Regions from separate parts of the Pseudosulfitobacter sp. DSM 107133 genome, predicted to be linked through region 2. Evidence: riboswitches for the same ligand, from Rfam matches in the RefSeq annotation. Region 2 holds a riboswitch; each other region holds the start of a gene.
The links. Region 2 has a riboswitch for cobalamin ahead of DSM107133_RS23155 (energy-coupling factor ABC transporter permease). Riboswitches for the same ligand answer to the same signal wherever they lie in the genome.

Region 1 (2,260 bases), on a different replicon from region 2:
CCGCCCGATCCGGCTCATGCTGACGGCTGGGCAGGCCTATGATGGACACGCGGCAGAGCAGATGCTGGATCGACTGAAAGAAGGCTGCAGCGTGCTGGCGGATCGCGCCTATGACAGCAACGCGATCCGTGATTTGATCGCCAAACAGAAGGCGCAAGCCGTGATCCCTTCGATGCCGCAACGCAATCCTGTCATCGCGCATGATCGCGAGCGTTACAAAGCACGCAACGCAGTGGAGCGTTTCTTCAACAAACTCAAAAACTTCCGCGCGGTAGCAACAAGATATGACAAACGCGATGATAATTTCCTCGCATCCATACAACTCGCGTCAATCAGGATCTGGTTGCGAACTTATGAGTCGGTGACCTAGGGCCTGGCCCCTAGGGATCGCCCTGCCATTTGCCGTCAAAGATCAGCGCGTCCAGGTCCATGCGGCGGTTCCAGCCTTTGACTTCAAGCTCGGGGTTTTCATACAACTGGTCGACATGGCCGAGACACAGATAACCGACAATCTCGATCCGGTCCGGGATTTCCAGAATACGCCTCAGGTCCGCATCCCGAAAGATGCTGACCCAGCCCATGCCGATCCCTTCGGCGCGGGCGGCAAGCCAAAGGTTCTGGATCGCACAGACGGTACTGTAGAGGTCCATGCTGGGGTTATGCGTACGCCCCAGCACCACTTCGCCACCGCGCGTGCGGTCGCAGGTCACGCAGATGTTGACCGGTGCCTTGCGGATGCCCTCCAGCTTGAGGGACCGGTAGGTCGACCGGCGCGCACCCTCGAACATTTCGGCGGCCTCGTCATTGGCCTGCTGAAAGGCGCGCCAGACCTGTTCGCGGGCGTCCTGTTCGCGGATCACGATGAAATTCCACGGCTGCATGAATCCGACAGAAGGGGCGTGATGGGCCGCGTCCAGCAGCCTGCGCAGCAGGTCATCGGCCACCGGATCGGACAGGAACTGGTCGCGCACGTCGCGGCGGGTATAGATGGCCTTGTAAACGGCATCGCGTTCGGCAGTGGAAAAGGCCGCAGCCTGCGCCAGAGCGGTTGATTTCGTCATTGTTTGATCCCCAACAACACGTTTATGCGGCGCCCCTGCCGTCCACGCGGGGCACGCTGTGCTGTCTGGCCGGTCTTCTGACTTGGGGTCACCTGGCCCGCGCGCCTTCCCGGATCGCTCCAGTGGCATCTGCGCGTGGCCATCACCGTTACAGCGTTGGGCACGTCCCGGAGTTTCACCGGATTCCCGATTCTCCCGACGAGCGGGCACCAGACGGAGCCAGGATGCACGCAAGGCAAATGGGGGACAAGGGCGAAAGGGGGGATCGGGCCCGTGCGGGAAACGGTGGATGAACAGCCGCCCTCGAAGTCGGCGGGGCACCAGCGCGCGCCCCGCCTCTGCGTCAGCTCATGCCAAGCGCTTCTTTGTACATTTCCAGAACCGCCTCTTCTTCGGCGATGTCGTCGGGCTCGCGTTTGCGCAGCGCGATCACCTTGCGGATCACCTTGGTGTCATAGCCGCGCCCCTTGGCTTCGGCCATCACCTCTTTTTGCTGCTCGGCGATGTCTTTTTTCTCGGCATCCAGACGTTCGATACGTTCGATGAACTGGCGCAGTTCGTCGGCGGTTACACGATAGCTTTCAAGGTTGGTGGCGGTGTCGGTCATGGGGTGCGTCCTTCAATCGGTGCTGCTCGGGCAAGACCCAACCGATACCGCCCCCCCCTGTTGCCTGCAAGACCACTTTGACGCTTGGCCCCAATGGCGGGTCGCATTCGCGACTTGATCGGTGACGGCACAGGCGATAAGCCACGCATACTTTGGTTCGACGGGGTGACTCGTCGTTTAAGGGAACGCGGTGCGGGGCAATTTCCCCAAATCCGTGACTGCCCCCGCAACTGTTAGCGGTGAGCGCGGCCGTCATATGCCACTGGGTCATCGAACCTCGGGAAGGCACGGCCCCGCATCGACCCGCAAGTCAGGAGACCTGCCAAAGGGATCACCCGGATACGGACGCGGGGAGCGTGTGTGTCGGCGGCCTGACCGCTTTGGTGGCATTTCACCGGCGGAGGGCGTTTTGTCTTTCCCATATCGACGACCAAAGGGTCGGACCCAACCGACCCGTCCGTAAGGGGACAATTTTATGAAACATCTACTTGCTTCGGCATCTGTAGCAGCACTGGCCACCCTGCCCCGCGTGGCCTTGGCGCAGGACGATGCCTTTGACCTGGGCACGATCACGGTATCGGCCAGCCAGACA
Region 2 (2,260 bases):
ATAGATATGGAGGTCACATGCTTACAATTGGAAGTTTGGGAAAGAAGACCGGAACAAAAGTTCAGACCATCCGGTATTACGAACAGATCGGGTTGATGCCCGAACCGGGTCGCACAGAAGGGGGGCAACGGCGTTACGGTGACGCCGAAGTCGACCGCTTGTCATTTATTCGACACGCGCGCCAGTTGGGATTTCCGCTGGAGGCGATCCGCGAGCTACTTGATCTTAGCGACAATCCGGATCGATCTTGCCACGAGGCCGACTCCATCGCTCGTCGACAACTCAAACAGGTCGAATTGCGGATGGATCGCTTGAAAGCGCTGCAGACCGAACTGAAGCGCATGATCCACGAATGCAGTGGAGGCAATACCGCGGATTGTAAGGTTCTCGAGGTCTTGCGCGATCACTCAGAGTGTCTGACCGACCACGATGCAATCGGCGCATAGTCGCGCCAATTGCTCGCAATCCAAAACGGTGTGTAAAACGACAATGGTCGGTCGTACATGGCTGCTTTTACCTTAGGCGGGTTGATAGAGCCGGGCGTGCGGAAGGCCTGTTTTCTCGAACCTCCGGAATGTCTTTGCCAAAGCCAGAGCACCAAGGTCAATGATGGGTTCAAGCAAAACAACGATGATGTAGACCGACGCGAATGCTCCCGCGTTTGCCAAGGTCTCCGCGGTAAAGCCCTGTCCGTAGAAAACCCAGAAGGCCACCCACGCCACAATGCCACCTTGGAACACCGCAGATAGCTTTGCTGCTTGAGTGTAGGAAACCTCGGTGTACGGCGTGTCGGCCGGGATAATCCTTCGTGCCAATGCGGTCATTGCCAAAACTGGCAGAATAAGCGTGGTCAGGTTCATTCCCAATTGCGGAATGTCGGAAGGTGAAAACAGGAAGCTTTGCGCTACAAGACCAAAGATCAGACCAATAGCTGTTGGAACTGTGCCGAGGATCAGGAAAAGTGTGGTTCCAAGTATCAAATGTACTTCTGACACGCCAACAGGTGGATGCGGCAGAAATTCAAAGAATCCTAGCACCATCGCGCTTGCCGCAGCGGAGCGTCCGGCCAAAGCTAAGATGTTGCCGTTCTGCTTCACGTGATCAACAGCGAGCTTGGCGACGATCCCAACCGAAGCAACACCGGTCGCAGTCCCCAGTACAATTTTTGCGCCGTCCACGACGCCAGGTTCGATATGCATAATTTCGTTCCTTCTGCACCCATCGTGCAAGATGCCTCCATAGAGGCGTTACAGTGTACTTGGCAGGTTTCCTGACTCGCGCTTCATCGCTGCAATTTCACCTTCCCGGATCTCTCCAGTGGTATTCGGAATGCAGCTAACGCTCACAGTTGCGTGGGCAGTCTCGGATCAGGACAGGACTTGATGTCCCTACCGCGTTCCCATTTACCCCGCCGCCGCAAATCGGCTTTGGGACCAAGTCCGAGCACCTGATATCCTCGGCCTGCCCGAGTCAAGATGGTTTGTAGAATGCAGTTGGTGTGTAGTCGCTGTGGCAACCAAATTTTGCCCAAGTATGATGCGAGATAACACAAAACTACTCCATCAAACAGCTAGTTACATCAACTCATCTCTTCAACTTTCCGAGAAAAACTAAGCCCAGGACGGATCTCCCTGGTCTCCATCCGAAAAAGCAAAACATCCCCAAGAGCGGAACTCTTGGGGATGTCGTGATCAGACCAAATCAGATTATTCGGCCGTCGCGGCATAGTTCATGATGTGAAAAATCATGTTCTGTTCAATTGTGCCATCGACAAGGTGTGCCCACGGGCCTTTGGCATAGGCGGCGACATCCTCACCCGAATGGGTTTCGGAGGACTTGGGAACCACCGCCTGCTGCAAATAGTCCAGGTCTGTCGCGGCCTCTTCGGTGAGCACCGGTCGCGTACCAAAGAAAGAACCATCCGCTTGTTCCGTCAGAACCGATCCCGCACCGTTCAGGTAGCCTGCGACGGTGAACGGCTTATTGTCGGCTCCCAATTCGGGCTCCCCGGTATGCGCCACGCCTTCGCCGTCGATGCCCATGCACAGGCCAAGGATGTCCGACCCACGCCCGCAATAACCATTGAAGGCCAGCGCATGTTCATGATCAGCCGTCACGATGATCAGGGTGTCGGCATCGTCCGTCAGTTCATCAGCGATCGCGACGGCGTCGGAGAACGCCTTTTGGTCACGTACCGCGCGTGCAAGGTTACCGCCGTGGTTGGCATGGTCCACGCGACCCGCTTCGACCTGAAGAAAGT
Region 3 (2,260 bases), on a different replicon from region 2:
TTTGATGCCCGGCATTCTCAGATCGGATTCACCCAAAGCGACCAATTTTCATGCAGACGAAGACCGGCTGTTTGTCCGCTCTGCGGCGCGCGCCATGCAGGTGCTGGGCGCATTTCACCGCGCCGACGGTCCCCTTAGCTTGTCGCACATCGCCCAGCGCGCCGGCATCGACCGGTCGGCGGCGCAACGTCTGGTGCATACGCTGGTCAAATTGGGCTATATCCGGCGCAGCGCCGATGATCGGGGCTATTTGCCCGGGTTGCGCCTGCTGGACCACACGCTGGATGTACTGCGCATGGACCCCGTTGTGCAAAAGGCCACGCCGGTGCTGCTGGAACTGCGCAAAACCATTCCCGAACGTGTCGATCTAAGCCTGTTTGACGAAACCCGCCTGATCTATGCCCTGCGGATACAAAGCAAGCGCGAGACCTTTTTCGCCACCCTGGTCGGGCACAGCATTCCGACATTTTGCACCGCCGGCGGGCGCGCTGTATTGTCGGCGCTGCCCGACGACGCGGCACGCGACATTATCCTGCGCACACCATTGCAGCCCTACACGTCGAAAACCCGGACCGAACCGGATGAAATCATCGACAGTATCAGCACGGCCCGCCGCAATGGTTACGCGATGGTCACCGAGGAATATGTGCTGGGCGAGGTTGCGATCGGGGTCGCCATTACCGGGCGTGATGGCAGGCCGCTTGGCGCGATCCATGTTGCCGCATCGCTGGCGGAATGGACACCCGAGGAATTTGTGCGCCAATCCGCACCCGTCGCAATCGAGGCCGCCCGCGCCATTGTGGGCAGCTTGTAGTACACTCAAGGGTTGAGAATACTGTCGTTTTATTTCAGCGGTTTAGTAAGAATTTTGGAAACTATGGCGCGACACCTGCATTCCCTTGCTTGACAGCCACAGGTAAATCACGAATGCATGGCGCACGTTGGTTCCTGTTTTTACAGGCGAAGAGGGAATGCGATACGCCCACGGCCCGAAAGGGGCGCAGGCAAAGCGCTGCCGCCCCCGCGACCGTGACCGGATAGATCTGCTGACCACTGGCCTGATAGCTGGGAAGGTGGTGGATCGCTGGGCCAAGCGCCCAAAATCCGCAAGCCGGGAGACCTGCCAGCGTAGTTTGTAACGGGCGAACGGGGTGTTTCGCGACCGGCGATGGACGCTGTTCGCATGTCGTTCCCTGCTGGCCTTCCCCTGTTTCGCCATTGAAATACGAGGGAAGACATGACGCGCGCAAAAGACCCGGTTACCGTCACCATATGCACGACCTGCAAGGCAGGACAGATCGACACCGGTGAAGGGCTGCGCCCCGGCCAGCGTCTGTTCGATGCATTGTCTGACACGCTGCCCGACGGCGTGCGCCTGCGGGGTGCCGAATGTCTTTCGGCCTGTTCGCGCGGCTGTTCGCTGATCCTGTCAGGTGGCGCCGACCGCTGGACCTATGTCTACGGCGATCTTGACCCCGACACCCACCTTCCGGACATCCGCGACGGGATCGTGGCCTATGCCGCCACCGCCGACGGCATCGTGCCCTGGCGCGAACGCCCGCAGGTGTTCCGCAAACAATCCATTGCCCGCATTCCCCCACAGGAGCAGCCGCTATGAGCGACCTTACCAAAATCCCCGTCACCATTGTCACCGGCTTTCTGGGCGCGGGCAAAACCACACTGATCCGCCACCTGATGCAGAACCACGGCGGCAAACGTCTGGCGGTGCTGGTCAACGAATTTGGCACGGCGGGTGTGGATGGCGACATTCTGAAAACCTGCGCTGACGAGAATTGCCCCGCTGAAAACATTGTCGAGCTGGCCAACGGCTGCATCTGCTGCACGGTTGCCGACGACTTTATTCCCACCATCGAGGCGCTGATGGCCCTGCCCCGGACGCCCGATCACATCCTGATCGAAACCTCGGGGCTGGCATTGCCGAAACCGCTGTTGAAAGCCTTTGAATGGCCCGCAATCCGGTCGCGGATCACTGTGGACGGCGTGATTGCGCTGGCCGACGCCGAGGCTGTCGCCAAGGGACAGTTCGCCCCCGATCTGGATGCGGTACAGGCCCAACGCGAGGCCGACCAAAGCCTGGACCACGAGACGCCGTTGTCCGAAGTCTTTGAGGACCAGATCGCCTGCGCCGACATCGTGCTGCTGTCCAAGGCCGATCTGGCCGGCCCCGAAGGCGTCGCCGCCGCCCGCAGGGTGATCGAGGCGGAATCGCCGCGCAAGCTGCCCATTCTGGCGATGACTG

Region 1: linked by a shared signal. The riboswitch ahead of bluB (5,6-dimethylbenzimidazole synthase) and the one ahead of DSM107133_RS23155 (energy-coupling factor ABC transporter permease) in region 2 are both predicted to bind cobalamin.
Region 3: linked by a shared signal. The riboswitch ahead of DSM107133_RS17070 (DUF1636 domain-containing protein) and the one ahead of DSM107133_RS23155 (energy-coupling factor ABC transporter permease) in region 2 are both predicted to bind cobalamin.

Annotation. Positions count from the first base shown of each region.
Region 1 is NZ_CP085154.1:2,528,960-2,531,219, forward strand. Features, by position in the region: partial or broken gene DSM107133_RS12385 (IS5 family transposase) at 1-370, shown strand, start outside; gene bluB (5,6-dimethylbenzimidazole synthase) at 381-1,061, opposite strand; cobalamin riboswitch at 1,111-1,290, opposite strand; gene DSM107133_RS12395 (DUF2312 domain-containing protein) at 1,405-1,668, opposite strand; cobalamin riboswitch at 1,805-2,010, shown strand; gene DSM107133_RS12400 (TonB-dependent receptor) at 2,144-2,260, shown strand, end outside.
Region 2 is NZ_CP085159.1:102,438-104,697, reverse strand. Features, by position in the region: gene DSM107133_RS23160 (helix-turn-helix domain-containing protein) at 18-446, shown strand; gene DSM107133_RS23155 (energy-coupling factor ABC transporter permease) at 519-1,199, opposite strand; cobalamin riboswitch at 1,243-1,453, opposite strand; gene DSM107133_RS23150 (alkaline phosphatase) at 1,707-2,260, opposite strand, start outside.
Region 3 is NZ_CP085154.1:3,428,223-3,430,482, forward strand. Features, by position in the region: gene DSM107133_RS17065 (IclR family transcriptional regulator) at 5-814, shown strand; cobalamin riboswitch at 926-1,143, shown strand; gene DSM107133_RS17070 (DUF1636 domain-containing protein) at 1,238-1,618, shown strand; gene cobW (cobalamin biosynthesis protein CobW) at 1,615-2,260, shown strand, end outside.